2 regions of the Enterobacter sp. RHBSTW-00994 genome follow, and region 1 is predicted to be linked to the other one. Evidence: predicted binding sites of a transcription regulator. Region 1 holds the regulator's gene; the other holds the start of a gene.
What was found. The regulator Fur, encoded in region 1, represses iron uptake genes when iron is present. The targets are predictions, from matches to a motif close to ATAATAATGAGAACNACTATCAA.

Region 1 (7,815 bases):
AACTACACTTACGCGTTTTTCAGCACTTCGCTGACAATCTCTACCGCTTCTTTCTCGATCAGCTTACGGTGCTCATCACCGAGGAAGCTTTCGCAGTAGATTTTGTACGCGTCTTCCGTACCAGACGGACGCGCGGCAAACCAGCCATTCTCGGTCATGACTTTCAGGCCGCCAATGGACGCACCATTACCTGGCGCAGCAGTCAGACGCGCAGTAATCGGATCGCCTGCCAGCGTATTGGCGCTGACCATTTCAGGGGAGAGTTTAGACAGAGCGGCTTTCTGCGCAGATGTCGCTGCCGCCTGAATGCGGTTGTAGCTTGGCGCACCAAAACGTGCGGCCAGCTCATTGTAGTGTTCCTGCGGGTTTTTCCCGGTAACGGCGGTAATTTCAGCCGCCAGCAGACACATAATGATGCCATCTTTGTCAGTCGACCACGGTGTACCGTCGAAGCGCAGGAAAGATGCCCCTGCACTCTCTTCGCCGCCAAAGCCGAAGCTACCGTCATGCAGACCGTCAACAAACCATTTGAAGCCCACCGGGACTTCCACCAGCTTACGGCCAAGTGCATCGACCACACGGTCGATCATCGCAGAAGAGACCAGTGTTTTACCGACAGCGACCTCTTTGCCCCACTGTGGACGATGCTGGAACAGATAGTTGATCGCGACCGCCAGATAGTGGTTCGGGTTCATCAGACCTGCCGGGGTGACGATACCGTGACGGTCGTAATCCGGGTCGTTTGCAAACGCCAGATCGAATTTATCACGCAGCGCCAGCAGACCTGCCATAGCACACTCTGAGGAGCAGTCCATGCGGATTGCGCCGTCTTTATCGAGATGCATAAAGCGGAAGGTTTGATCAACGTGATCGTTCACGATGGTCAGATCCAGTTTGTAGAATTCGGCGATACGTTTCCAGTACTCGATCCCGGAACCGCCAAGTGGATCAACGCCCAGTTTCAGACCTGCTTTCTGGATCGCAGCGATATCAACGATATCAGCCAACCCTTCGATAAACGGCTGGACCAGATCCAACGCTTTCACGTGACCTGAGGCCATTGCCGCATCCAGAGAGATGCGCTTTACACCTTTCAGATCGTCCGCCAACAGGGCATTAGCGCGGTCTTCTACCACTTTAGTGACGTTGGTATCTGCCGGGCCGCCGTTAGGTGGGTTGTATTTGATACCACCATCATCTGGCGGGTTGTGGGATGGTGTAATAACGATACCATCAGCCAGCGCACCACCTTTTTTGTTGTGCACAAGGATCGCGTTAGAGACCGCAGGCGTCGGGGTAAAACCGTTATTTTCCTGGACAATAACGTCCACGCCGTTAGCGGCCAGCACTTCCAGTACGGAGATGAAAGCTGGCTCAGATAAAGCGTGCGTATCCTTCCCTACATAGCACGGACCCGTCACGCCATTTTTCGCGCGTTCTTCCGCGATGGCCTGGGCAATGGCCAGAATATGCGGTTCGTTAAAGCTATGGCGACCCGCGCTACCGCGGTGGCCAGACGTACCAAACTTCACTGCGTGTTCTGCGTTACCCACAACCGGTTTCAGTACGTAGTACTGCGCGGTCAGTTGGGCGACGTTAATCAAATCGCTTTGTTGTGCAGGTTGGCCTGCACGGTTGTGATTTGCCATTGCCGGGTCCTTCTTATGCAAGGGTTAGATTGTACCGCAAACCTTTTCGATCAATTCCGCCGGGAACTGCATGGACTGCATGATGTGTTCAACCATGCTGCACTTGCGGCCCGTGTTGGTATTGGTAATCACCCAGTATGGCGTACCAGGGACATGTTTAGGTTTGGTTTGATTGCCGTTTTGTAGCAACGTCTGCTCGTCACCCGCAAAATACACGCGCGTACGACCGTGCAGCGACTCGGTCGCTTCAGCAAACGCTTTGTTATCCAGTGAATAGAGTGTAGACAGCACCAACATAAAGCGGTTAACCGCCTTTTTCTGCTCTGCGTATTCATCAGAAAGCAGCAGTTCGCGCATCGCACGCACTTTATCTTTGACCGGCGTTTGTGCCGGTTTAACTTGCGCAGCTACACTCGGCTGAAGCACAACATCTTTAGTAACAGGAGTGACAGGCTGTGAGGCGGCGGAAAATTTCAGCATGCGCCGTAAAATGTCGGACGCGCTCTCCCCGATATGCCGCGTTTGGCTGGCGATATACTGATAGAGCTCATCATCAACTTCGATTGTTTTCATCTTAATCCAGTGCGATATCTTATCTGAATACAAGTCGTTGGGATTATAAAGTCAAATCCCAACAGCGGATAGCGTCAAGCCAGGTTGGCGGCAAAAGTCAGAATAAACTGGATCCTTGCAGCCGGGCGGCAGAATGGTCAACATAATACCCTAACCTGACATACGTAAAAAAAGAACTTTGCCATGAAATTGAATACCCGAGCGCAATCTGCACAATCGCCGAACAATAATTCCCCCATCGTACTGGTTCACGGCCTGTTTGGCAGCCTTGATAATCTGGGTGTACTGGCGCGCGATCTGGTTACCGATCACGACATTTTGCAGGTCGATATGCGAAACCATGGCCTTTCCGGTCGATCGCCGGACATGAACTACACGGCAATGGCACAGGATCTGCTGGAGACACTTGACGTTAATAACCTCGAAAAAGTCACGCTGATTGGGCATTCAATGGGCGGCAAAGCCGTTATGGCGCTGACCGCGCTCGCACCTGAGCGTATCAATGGGCTGATTGTTATTGATGTTGCCCCGGTAGATTACGACGTTCGTCGCCATGATGAAATTTTTGCGGCAATTAATGCCGTGACAGACGCCGGTGTATCTACCCGCCAACAGGCGGCAGCCATTATGCGCGAGCACCTTGATGAAGAGGGGGTTGTGCAATTTTTGCTGAAATCTTTCGTCGAAGGTCAGTGGCGTTTCAACGTTCCGGTGCTGTGGGATCAGTACCGTCATATTGTCGGCTGGGAACCCGTGCCTGCCTGGTCACACCCTGCTCTCTTTATCCGTGGCGGCAATTCACCGTATGTTACTGAAGCGTACCGCGATGCGATTCTGGCGCAGTTCCCTCAGACACGAGCCCACGTGATTGCCGGAGCTGGGCATTGGGTGCACGCAGAAAAACCAGAAGCTGTACTTCGCGCTATCCGCCGTTATCTCGCTGACATTGAAAATTGATTAAAAAGACAGCGACCGGAAGGCTACAGGCTTCCAGTCGTTGGCGTGCCGTTTTCCGTGATGTATGATTGCGCGCTTATCGCCTGGGCATTAGCAGGGCGGCGTGTTTCCCCCGAAGTCTCAAAATCATGGCCAAAGAACAAACGGACCGCACGACAATAGATCTGTTCGCGAATGAGCGTCGCCCGGGACGACCCAAGACCAATCCGCTTTCACGCGACGAACAGCTGCGTATTAATAAACGCAATCAGCTTAAACGCGATAAAAATCGTGGGCTTAAGCGTGTCGAGCTAAAGCTCAATGCTGATGCCGTCGATGCACTTAACGAACTTGCTGATGCACGCAATATCAGCCGTAGTGAGCTGATTGAAGAGATGTTGATCGCGCAACTCGAAAAATCACACAGCAAGGTGTAAGTCGGATAATTCCCTTTCTCACCCTTTTCATGTAGCACAGAGTGCAGTCCTGCGCGATAGCAGTTCCCGCAGGGTTGTCAGTTCTGCTATTATTGCCCCTATCCGTGGACAAATCGCGCCACCATACCATTAAGTTTCAAGAGGTTATTTTACTCATGGCAATCATCGGCATTTTTTTCGGCAGTGACACCGGCAATACCGAAAATATCGCAAAAAATATTCAAAAACAGCTCGGTAAAGATGTTGCCGATGTGCATGACATTGCCAAGAGCAGCAAAGAAGATCTCGAAGGCTATGACATCCTGTTGCTCGGCATTCCAACCTGGTACTACGGTGAAGCACAGTGTGACTGGGACGATTTCTTCCCAACGCTGGAAGAAGTTGACTTCAACGGTAAACTGGTTGCCCTGTTCGGCTGTGGCGATCAGGAAGATTACGCAGAGTACTTCTGTGACGCACTGGGAACAATTCGCGATATCATTGAACCACGCGGCGCGGCGATTGTAGGCCACTGGCCAACAGCGGGTTACCACTTTGAGGCCTCTAAAGGTCTGGCTGATGACGATCACTTTGTCGGTCTGGCCATTGATGAAGATCGCCAACCGGAGCTGACCGCTGAGCGTGTTGAAAAATGGGTGAAACAGATCCGCGAAGAGCTGAATCTGGACGACATCCTTAACGCTTAATGATTGATGCGGCGCAGCATTTGTGTTGCGTCGCAGTATCAGGTCGTACCAATTAAATTAATTGCTACAAACTTTTAACTTTTGCGCTCATACCTGTACAATAACTGTCTGGTAAAGGGGTCGCTTTCTAACAAGTTTGTTGGCGATACCACGTTTTTATAAGCATACTTTGCTTGAGACTTGCAGTTTTCATTTAGGCATGGCAGTTCTATAATGAGACGCATTATCCCAAGTGCATTTTCTGTCACTTCTTCTTTAGAAGTGAATCGTTTAGCAACAGGACAGATTCCGCATGACTGACAACAATACCGCATTAAAGAAGGCTGGCCTGAAAGTTACGCTTCCTCGTTTGAAAATCCTGGAAGTGTTGCAAGGACCGGATAACCATCACGTCAGTGCGGAAGATCTTTACAAACGTCTGATCGACATGGGCGAAGAGATTGGGCTGGCGACCGTATACCGTGTTCTGAACCAGTTTGATGATGCCGGAATTGTCACCCGTCACAACTTCGAAGGCGGTAAATCCGTGTTCGAACTGACGCAACAGCATCATCACGATCACTTGATTTGCCTCGATTGCGGCAAAGTGATTGAGTTTAGCGATGATTCCATCGAAGCGCGTCAGCGTGAAATCGCAGCACGTCATGGCATCCGCCTGACTAACCACAGCCTGTACCTGTATGGTCACTGTGCAGAAGGCGATTGTCGTGAAGACGATCACGCGCACGACGCGAAATAAGCTCGCTTTCGTACTCTGAGCCAACCTTACGGTTGGCTTTTTTTTGCCTGAAATATCAATAAAAAAGCCCGGAGATGCATTGCTTACTGTATTGACAGTAAACGAGCGTCTCCGGGCGTGGCAAACAGCTTACTATTTGGTGTTATTGCTACGAATTTCCTGCCAGATTTTGTCGCAACGTTTTGCCACTTCCTGATCGTTACCGGTTTTACGCGCCTGAATACAGGCCTGGTAATCCATCACTCTGACATTTTCCTGCGTCGCGAATTGCTCATGTGCTTTCTCTTTCTTCAGCACAGTCAGCCCACTTTGGCAAGCTTCAATTTTTTCCGGCGAGCCTTCAGCCGTATTAATGCAGGCGCTGTAAGCCTCTTTCAGGCGAGAATCTTCTTTCGGGGCCTGAGGTTGCGCACAGGCTGTAAGCCCGGCAGCCATGACGGCAATAAGCACGATTTTTTTCATCATTTCAGTCTCCTTTCCGGCGGGACTCAGCCCGCCGGAGGGTTCATCAGAAAATAGTGAACGGCGCGATAACCATAAATTTCACGTCTCGCTCATCCTGGAAGATGTTGCCGTAACCGCCCGCATAGCTCGGGATATCGGAATGGTTGTCATACTGAGTGAAGTGAAGCTTGAACATCGTGCCTTTTGCGCGGCCATCCTGCAGTGTGTAAATCGCATCCAGGCTGTAAGAGGACTCTTTCAGACGGTAGTTAGGGTCGTAGTAAGCATCCGGGGTGGCCATATCGGCAGGCTTCGCATCCCAGGCGTAAGCATAAGATGCACCCACTGCCCAACCCGGGAGGTTCCAGTTCTTCAGGTCATACATCGCGCCGAAGAAGACGGCTTTTTCGCCATCGGCGTTAAAGTCAGAACGGTTATCCCACCAAATATCCAGACGACCGTTTGAAGAGGCATAGGTTGGTGTCATACGTTGCAGGAAGTAGCCTTGCTGGCCTTCAGCTTTCACCCAGGTCCCTTCCAGACGTAAATCAACCTGACCGACTTTGTAGCCAAACGTCAGCGCCTGCAACCATGCTGTGCCAGCATAAATATCGTTAACCGTTCCATTGCTGGCTTTGTCACGCGTACCATAGAACTGGTAGCTGGTGCTCAGAGGACCACCAATGATGTCGAATTTGTAGCTGGCTTTCGCAAAATACTGATCGATATACCCTTCAGCCTGACCAAATGCGGCTTCAAGAACCAGATCGTTTTTGAAATCGTACTTCGCACCGAGTGAGTGGAGATATTCTACTTTGGTTTTTCTGTCGTTCTGATAGAACTTGTCCATCTCAATATGCCACGGCGCTTTGTACTCGTTGGTCCACATATAGGAGAAGCTCAACGCGCCCGCATCACCGTAGTCAAAATTAGCTCCGGCTTCTGCGCCCTGATAAGTACCTGGCATAAAGCTCCAGTGCGGTGCTAACAGGGTTTGTCCGGTTGGCTGAATATAACCTGCTCGCGCCCATACAGGACCGTATTTGAATTTTGCAGCCGCTTTATACAGGCTGACCCCGCTTTTATCGCCAGACCAGTCTTCTTTGTACGCTTTATTACTGGAAGAGAAGGCAATTTCGTTCGGGTGGCCGCTATCGCCATTTTCTGCCATTTCAATTGCGGTAAATGCTGCAATATCAAGACCGAACATATCGGCTGCATAACCAGACTGGAAATCCAGGTTGGCGTTCCAGGTGGAGTGAGAAAGGTTGGTTTTATATTTGTCTTCGGTAACATCTTTACGATCACGCTCACGCTGCCAGTAATAGACACCGCCTGTTAACGTGGAATCATCGACAAATCCTGCTGCATGAACTTCTGGGGAGACAACCCAACCAGACATTGCTGTGACACCGGCAATAGCCAGCGCCAGCGCACTACGTTTGCCACTGAACGTACGCATAGATAAATCCTCTTTGACGAATTAAAACGCCTAAACGGCGAAAAATATAAAAGACCTGATGGTCTGGGGTAGTTAGAAATACCCTCGAATTAACTACCGCCTTTAGGTTATTTTTCGCGACACGAATTATCAATGCTTTTTAGTAGGCAAAAGTCAGGATTATGACGAAGTGCACATAATTGGTAGTGATTTGTAACACTTCCGCCAATTCGAGGTTTTACGCGGAAAATCAGTTAGTTTAAGCAAGGAAGAACTATTTTTGTCGACGATTTATCTCAGTCCATTGGTGGACAAATACTTCGAACTTTTTTCGAGAAAAATAAGTAGCAGCTCATTGACCTGATATTTTGACATCGCCATGACATACCTTTCATTAACGGTATGATCATAAAATAAAAAAAACGCCGCAGTTAGCGGCGTTGTTTCTCATTGACCTACGAAGCGTTATTATTCGCCTGCTTTGGCCCAGGTATCACGCAAACCCACAGTGCGGTTAAACACGGGCTTTTCCGCCGTACTGTGACGGCTGTCCAGACAGAAATATCCCTCACGTTCAAACTGGAACGCTTTACCGGTTTCAGCCTGTTTCAGAGACGGTTCTGCATAACCCTGCCTGATGACCAGAGAGTCGGGGTTAATAGTCGCCAGGAAATCGTCCGCTGCACCTGGATTTGGTACGCTGAACAGACGATCGTAGAGACGAATTTCAATCGGCAGCGCGTGGGCAGCGCTAACCCAGTGGATCACGCCTTTCACTTTGCGACCATCCGCAGGATCTTTGCTCAGAGTATCCGCATCATAAGTACAGAAAATCGTGGTGATATTGCCTTCCGCGTCTTTTTCAACACGTTCAGCTTTTATCACATACGCATTACGCAGACGAACTTCT
Region 2 (7,815 bases), 670 kb from region 1:
GAAGGTATGCGCCCCGCTGTCCGGGCCAATCAGCATGGAATCACACTGGGTAAAATTACGGGCATTGGTCGCCGTCGGCATGATTTTCACCAGCCCGCGGTAACTGTTCTGGCTATGACCGGCGGAGATCCCTTTCGAAATAATCGTTGATTTGGTGTTTTTACCAATGTGGATCATTTTCGTGCCGGTATCCGCCTGCTGGTGACCACTGGTCAGGGCGACCGAGTAAAACTCACCGATGGAGTTGTCTCCACGCAGAATACAGCTTGGGTATTTCCAGGTAATGGCCGATCCCGTTTCCGACTGCGTCCAGGACATTTTGCTGTTTTCACCTTCACACAGCGCACGCTTGGTCACGAAGTTGAGAATACCGCCGGTATTGCCGTCGCCAGGGAACCAGTTCTGCACCGTGGAGTATTTCACCTCAGCGTCTTTGTGAATGATTACCTCAACGACTGCCGCATGGAGCTGGTAGCTATCGCGAACCGGGGCAGAACACCCTTCGATATAGCTGACGTAGCTGCCTTCATCGGCAATCAGGATCGTGCGCTCGAACTGGCCCGTTTTTTCCGCATTAATGCGGAAATAGGTCGACAGTTCCATCGGGCAACGAACTCCTTTTGGCACGTAGATAAAGGTTCCATCAGACGCAACCGCGGCATTCAGCGCCGCGAAGAAGTTGTCATTGCCTGGCACAACCGTACCCAGATATTTCTTTACCAGTTCGGGGTGATCATGAATCGCTTCGCCAAAGGAGCAGAATATGATCCCCTGCCCGGCCAGCTTTTCCCGGTATGTCGTGGCGACGGAGACCGAGTCAAAAATGGCATCAACTGCCACCTCTCGGCCTTCACGTACCGGCACGCCCAGTTGTTCGAAGGCCTCTTCAACCTCTTTGCTTAAAAAGGCGTTCGCCCCCGTCTGCTGTACCGCTCCTGGCTGGGAGGCACAAGTATCATCACAGCTGCCGCAGGATGGCGCGGAGTAATAGCTGTAATCCTGATAATTCAGTTTGTCGTAATGCGCTTTCAGCCAGTGTGGCTCTTCCATCTCCAGCCAGGCCCGGAAAGCATTCAAACGGAACTCGAGCATCCATTCCGGCTCGTTACGTTTTGCCGAAATCGCGCGGACGACATCTTCGTTGATGCCTTTCGCCAGTTCATCCGTCTGCAGTTGGGTGAAGAACCCCTCTTTGTAGTTGAGGTGTCCGCCGCTCCAGGTGTTGACATCATCAGTTGCTTCAGTATTACGAGACATAGTACCGCCTATACCCCAAAGCTTTCGCCGCAGCCGCATTCGTTCTGGGCTTTCGGGTTATGAAATTTGAATAACTGGTTTAAACCTTCACGCACGTAATCGACCTCCGTCCCGTCGATAAAAGGCATCGCCTGTAGCGCGACGAACAGTTTTGCGCCGTCGGTTTCAAACACCAGATCGTCTTTGTCGGGTTCAGTGACGGTATCCAGCACATAGCCGAACCCGGCACAACCGGTCTGCTTAACGCCTAAACGGACGCCCAGAAGCTCGGGCTTTTTTGCCACCAGCTCGTGGATATGCGCAGCTGCCGCCGGCGTGAGCGTTAAACCTCGCCAGGCAAAATCAGCGGGATTGAAGGTTTCTGAATGCAATTCCATAGGTCCACCTCATCTGTTGAGCCTCAAGGGCATAAACACCATGTTAGTGATAACGATTATCACTTCAACCCCCTGACAGCAGGGGCTTTCCGCTAAATCGCCCTTTTTGGCTACTTTTAATAAGCATAGACCCTGTCAGGACAGCTCGGTGGAATGGATTTAATTGTTCAATACATTGATTAATAATGCATTTAACATTCTAAAGGCAGGCTTTTTCGGGAAAAGTAAAATATGTATCGGAAATGCCTATTTTTGAGATAGGGTGCAAAAAATGCGCTATCCCCGCTAATTTCATCAAAATCAGTGAGTTGGTATTTTCAAGGATAATCAGATTATCGACATTTTTGATCCTTTTTATCACGCCAGCGACTCCCGTTATTGAATTCATCGCTGTATATTTGTTTATATATCGATTAAACAAAAACAGGGAATCGTAATGAATCTGTACATGTTTTACGTCGGCGGAAACGCAGGAAAATCGAATATCGAAGTCCATGACATTCAGTTTGTTGCAGCAAAGACGCCAGAAGACGCCTGGCCGGCATTGCGGGAAGCGTGGTTTGGTGACAAGGATAAGATCCACATTGATGGCTATAGCCGTATCACCTGGGCCGATGGTTATTCCGTCACCCTCTCTGACCAACCAGCCCCATCAGCGAAAAAACTCTTTTTTGTGAATGCTGGCGGATACCGCCCTGACACACTGGCTGAATTACATGAATTTGACCTTTTTGTCGCAGACAGCGCGCAAGAGGCAAAACAAAAGGCGCTGTCAACCCTGCTCTGCGGTGTCGACCAGCAGCACAAAGATAACCTGAAAGAGGTGGATGACTGCCTGTTACTTGAAAAGCTTGGTAATTTATTTGTTCATCTTACGCCGAACGCGACAGGCCGCCGGGTCAGGCCAGAGTGGCAAGGCTATCAGCCAATTGGTCTTTAACGCGACCCGTATAGCAGTAAGACATTCATCCTCACTTTAATGCGAACCTGAGCGGCGGTTTTATGCCGCCTGTTTGTGCAATTCCTCACATCGTCATTTATGTCGAGTGTCATGTCGACTGGTTTCATCAGACATAAAATTCTCAATAAAATTAATAAATTAAATACTGGCATGATTCGTGCTTAAACGATTGGTCAGAGAATGCTGGCTCATACAATGGAATCTCATGATGCGGCTCCCGGCTTATCGGAGCCGTATCACTTCATTTCTTAACAGGTCTGTTATTGATGAAAAAAATCGCAAGCGTCTGCCCATACTGCGGTGCGGGCTGCAAACTGAATCTTGTCGTTGAAAATAACCGTATTATCCGTGCCGAGGCCGCAAATGGCGTAACCAACCAGGGCACGTTGTGCCTGAAAGGGTTTTACGGCTGGGATTTTCTCAACGACACCCGTCTCCTGACCCCACGTTTAACGCAACCCATGATCCGCTATAACAAAGGTGATGCCTTCACGCCGGTCACCTGGGAAGAAGCTATCCGCTATACCGCAAGCAAGCTCAGTGCCATCAAAGCACAGTTTGGCCCCCGGTCGATCATGACGACCGGCTCCTCCAGAGGCACGGGCAACGAAACCAACTATGTGATGCAGAAATTTGCCCGCGCGGTATTGAATACTAACAACGTCGATTGTTGCGCTCGCGTGTGTCACGGCCCCTCTGTCGCCGGATTGCAGGAGACTCTCGGCAATGGCGCGATGAGCAACTCAATTAATGATATTGAAAACTCAAAATGCCTGTTGGTGTTTGGTTACAACTGTGCCGATTCACACCCTATTGTCGCCAGACGCGTACTTAAAGCCCGTGAAAATGGGGCGAAAATCATTGTCTGCGATCCTCGCAGGATTGAAACGGCACGCATTGCCGATCAACACCTCCAGTTGAAAAACGGCAGCAATATGGCGCTGGTCAATGCCTTCGGTTATGTACTGCTGGAAGAAGAGTTGTACGATAAAAACTATGTGGCACGCTTTGCCGAAGGGCTCGACGCATATCGCCAGACGGTAAAAGACTATGCGCCTGAGAAGGTCGAGCACCTGACCGGTATCCCGGCAAGAGATGTGCGCCAGGCGATGCGTACCTTCGCAGCCGCCCCATCCGCTACGGTGATGTGGGGCATGGGAGTCACCCAGTTTGGTCAGGCGGTTGATGTGGTCAAAGGGCTTTCCAGCCTGGCGCTTCTCACCGGCAATCTGGGTCGCCCGGCAGTCGGCGTTGGCCCGGTTCGTGGTCAGAACAACGTTCAGGGTGCGTGTGATATGGGCGTTCTGCCCAATATGTTCCCCGGCTATCAGGATGTCACCGACCCGGATGTTCGCCAGAAATTTGCCGATGCCTGGGGGATCGATGCCAGCAAAATGGACGATCGCGTCGGAACACGCATTACCGAAGTGCCTCATCTCGCACTTGAAGGCAAGGTCAAAGCCTATTACATCATGGGCGAAGATCCGCTCCAGACTGAGGCCGATCTTGGTCTGGTACGTAGCGGCTTTGAGGCGCTCGATTTCGTGGTCGTGCAGGACATCTTTATGACCAAAACGGCCGAAGTGGCCGACGTACTGCTTCCGGCAACGTCCTGGGGGGAACACGGCGGCGTTTTCACCTGCGCTGATCGCGGATTCCAGCGTTTTGGTCAAGCCATCGAAGCCAGCGGGAATGTAAAGCGTGACTGGGACATTATCAGCCTTCTCGCCACCGAGATGGGCTACCCAATGCACTATGACTCCAACCAGCAGATCTGGGATGAGATGCGCGACCTGTGCCCACTGTTTTACGGAGTTACTTACGAAAAAATGGGTGAGATGGGGCATGTTCAGTGGCCATGCCCAACGCTTGATCATCCCGGCACGCCGTATTTGTATAAAGACAACCAGTTCGATACCCCAAGCGGAAAAGGACAGCTTTTTGCCGCCGCCTGGCGTGCACCTGCGGAAGTCCCTGATAGTGACTATCCATTAGTCCTTTGCACCGTCCGCGAAGTGGGTCACTACTCCTGTCGTTCCATGACCGGTAACTGTGCTGCGCTGCAAAGCCTGGCCGACGAGCCAGGACGGGTCCAGATGAACCCTGCAGATGCTGAAAAACTTGGCATTCGTGATGGACAACTGGTGTGGGTGCGTTCCCGCAGAGGTAAAGTCATTACACGCGCCAGTATCAGCGAGCGCATCAATACAGGTGCGGTTTACATGACGTATCAGTGGTGGATTGGAGCCTGTAACGAACTGACGCAGGACAATCTCGACCCTATCTCCAAAACGCCGGAAACCAAATATTGTGCGGTACAACTGGAGGCGATTCAGGACCAGCGCTGGGCTGAAGATTTTGCTGCGTCCAGCTACCAAACGATGAAAACGCGGTTGATTAACGCAGTCAATGTCTGACGGGCTTGCCGGGTAGCGCTTGCTACCCGGCAGTATTGCTACTCCTGACTCTTCTCTTTCGCTTCCAGTTCACGATACCAGCGAGGATGGTGTTTCTTCGCCCAGCGACGGCTGACTTTGCCCTCAATCATGCCGGTAATCGAGCCCTTCACCCAGAACGCCATATAGATGTGGATCAGAATAGCGTGAATCAGCACGATGGCAGCCGTGGCATGAATCAGCAGGCTCCAGCGCACCAGTTTGACCGGGAAATAATGAGCAAACCAGGGACGCCAGATAATGATGCCCGTCGCCAGCAGGACGAAGATCAGGCTCATGATGCTCCAGAACATCATCTTCTGACCGGCATTATATTTACCGACATCCGCCACTTTATGTTCGTTGCCTTTCAGCACCTCAACAATCCCTTTAACCCAGGGAATATCCTGTTTATCGGGAATGTTGTGATGCACAAAACGCACAAACATAAACATCAGCAAGACGAAGATCAGCACGCCGAAAAACGGGTGCAAAATACGCCCCATCTGCGGTGTGCCAAAGGTTTCGGTCAGCCATTGCAGCGTTGGGAAAAAGAGCGCAATGCCGGAGAGCGACACCAGAAAGAAGCTGATCACCACTGTCCAGTGACACGCGCGATCGATAAACGTCGTGCGCAGGATCATTTTGCTTTTACTCATGATCGTTCTCCTCTTCGTCGTCATCCGTCTCTTTATTTGGCCCCACACCGATATAGTGATAAATCAGCCCTGCAAAGGTGGCGATAAACCCGGCGGCAGAGAGTGGTTTAAGAACCCCTTTCCACAGATTCACCGGCACGTCGATTTTCGGCTCATTGGGCAAATTGTGGTACAGCTCCGGCTGGTCAGCATGATGCAACACGTACATGACGTGTGTCCCACCGACACCCTGCGGGTTATAGACGCCTGCGTGGTGGTAACCGCGTTTTTTCAACTGCTCAACGCGAGATCCGCCCAGCTCCAGCATCTCTTTTTTAGTCCCGAAATGAATCGCCCCGGTCGGGCAGGTTTTCACGCAGGCAGGCTCTTGCCCGACGCTGACCCTGTCGACGCAGAGCGTGCACTTGTAGACACGGTTATCATCCGGGTTAAGACGCGGAATGTTGAACGGGCAGCCTGCGATACAGTAACCACAGCCAATACAGTGTTCAGACTGAAAATCCACGATCCCGTTGGCATACTGGATGATCGCCCCCGCAGACGGGCAGGCCTTCAGGCAGCCAGGCTCTGCACAATGCATGCAGCCGTCTTTGCGGATTAGCCACTCCAGCTTGTCGTTTTGCGTGGTTTCGCTAAAGCGCATCACCGTCCAGGATTTAGCACTCAAATCCATTGGATTGTCGTAAACACCTTCGCAATACCCGACGTCATCGCGAATATCGTTCCACTCCGAACACGCCACCTGACACCCTTTACAGCCAATGCAGGTGGAGACATCGATAAGTTTTGCGACCTCTGCTCTGAAGTCACGCGCCTGAGGTGGCGGCGTCATGCTGTTCGTGGCCGAGCGTTTAATAATATCTTGTGATTGCATGGACATACGCGGCCTCCCTTACGCCTTCTCGATGTTAACCAGAAACGCCTTGTACTCAGGCGTTTGTGAGTTTGCGTCACCTACCGATGGCGTCAGCGTGTTCGCCAGGAAGCCTTTGCGCGTCGCCCCTTCGAACCCCCAGTGGCACGGAATGCCGATAGTGTTAACGTGATGCCCATCAATAGTCAGGGTTTGCAGGCGTTTGGTGACCACCGCTTTAGCTTTGATAAAGCCGCGTTTCGACATCACCTTCACCGTATCACCGGCCACAATGCCCTTTTCCTGAGCCAGCGTTTCGCCGATCTCAATAAACTGATCCGGCTGGGCAATCGCGTTAAGCCGCGCATGCTTGGTCCAGTGGCGGAAAAGTTCGGTAATGGAATAGGTTGTCGCGACATACGGGAACGCATCTGCTTTGCCCATATTGGCCATATCGTCCCTGAAAATACGGGCGACAGGGCTGGAGACCACATTCGGGTGCAGCGGGTTAGTACCAATAGGCGATTCGATCGGTTCGTAGTGTTCCGGGAACGGGCCGTCGTTCATTTTGTCGATGGAGAACAGGCGTGCGACCCCTTCCGGGTTCATGATAAACGGCCCTACGTGGCTCCCCGGTGCAGACGCATTGAAATCGGCCACGTCCATCCCGGACCATTTTTTGCCGTCCCAGTGCAGCAAGGCGCGTTTGGCATCCCAGGGTTTACCCGCGGGATCGGCCGATGCGCGGTTATACAGAATGCGACGGTTGGCAGGCCACGACCACGCCCAGCCGGGCGTGCAACCCAGCCCATACGGATCGCTGTTATCACGGTTCGCCATCTGGTTGCCCTGCTCCGTCCAGCTACCGCAGTACACCCAGCAGTAGCTGCTGGTTGAACCATCATCACGTAGCTGTGCAAAGCTGCTGAGCTGTTGACCTTTTTTCGCAATCAACTGACCTTTGTCATCGAACAGATCGGCGAGTGCGATACCGTTGGCTTCACGGGCGATCTCTTCCGGGTGCGGATCGCGGGGATTTTTATACTCCCACGACATGTTCAGCACCGGCTCGGGATTTGCACCGCCTTCCTGCTGGTACAACTCACGCAGGCGCATAAACAGGCGGCCCAGAATCTTACCGTCATGCATCGCCTCTCCTGGCGGTTCTGCCGCTGCCCAGTGCCACTGCAGCCAGCGCCCCGAGTTCGCGATCGACCCATCTTCTTCAGCAAAACAGGATGACGGCAGGCGGAACACTTCGGTCTGAATATCC

Region 2: sufA (Fe-S cluster assembly scaffold SufA) is a predicted target of Fur. The motif match lies at 1,675-1,697, and genes of this name have one in related genera.

The regions. Positions count from the first base shown of each region.
Region 1 covers NZ_CP056199.1:1,325,632-1,333,446, reverse strand. The annotation lists gene pgm (phosphoglucomutase (alpha-D-glucose-1,6-bisphosphate-dependent)) at 9-1,649, opposite strand; gene seqA (replication initiation negative regulator SeqA) at 1,674-2,222, opposite strand; gene ybfF (esterase) at 2,406-3,179, shown strand; gene ybfE (LexA regulated protein) at 3,308-3,595, shown strand; gene fldA (flavodoxin FldA) at 3,751-4,281, shown strand; gene fur (ferric iron uptake transcriptional regulator) at 4,574-5,020, shown strand; gene chiQ (ChiQ/YbfN family lipoprotein) at 5,153-5,482, opposite strand; gene chiP (chitoporin) at 5,529-6,926, opposite strand; gene glnS (glutamine--tRNA ligase) at 7,374-7,815, opposite strand, start outside.
Region 2 covers NZ_CP056199.1:1,994,463-2,002,277, reverse strand. The annotation lists gene sufB (Fe-S cluster assembly protein SufB) at 1-1,257, opposite strand, end outside; gene sufA (Fe-S cluster assembly scaffold SufA) at 1,266-1,634, opposite strand; gene HV346_RS09585 (DUF1543 domain-containing protein) at 2,071-2,574, shown strand; gene fdhF (formate dehydrogenase subunit alpha) at 2,862-5,012, shown strand; gene fdnI (formate dehydrogenase-N subunit gamma) at 5,051-5,689, opposite strand; gene fdxH (formate dehydrogenase subunit beta) at 5,682-6,569, opposite strand; gene fdnG (formate dehydrogenase-N subunit alpha) at 6,582-7,815, opposite strand, start outside.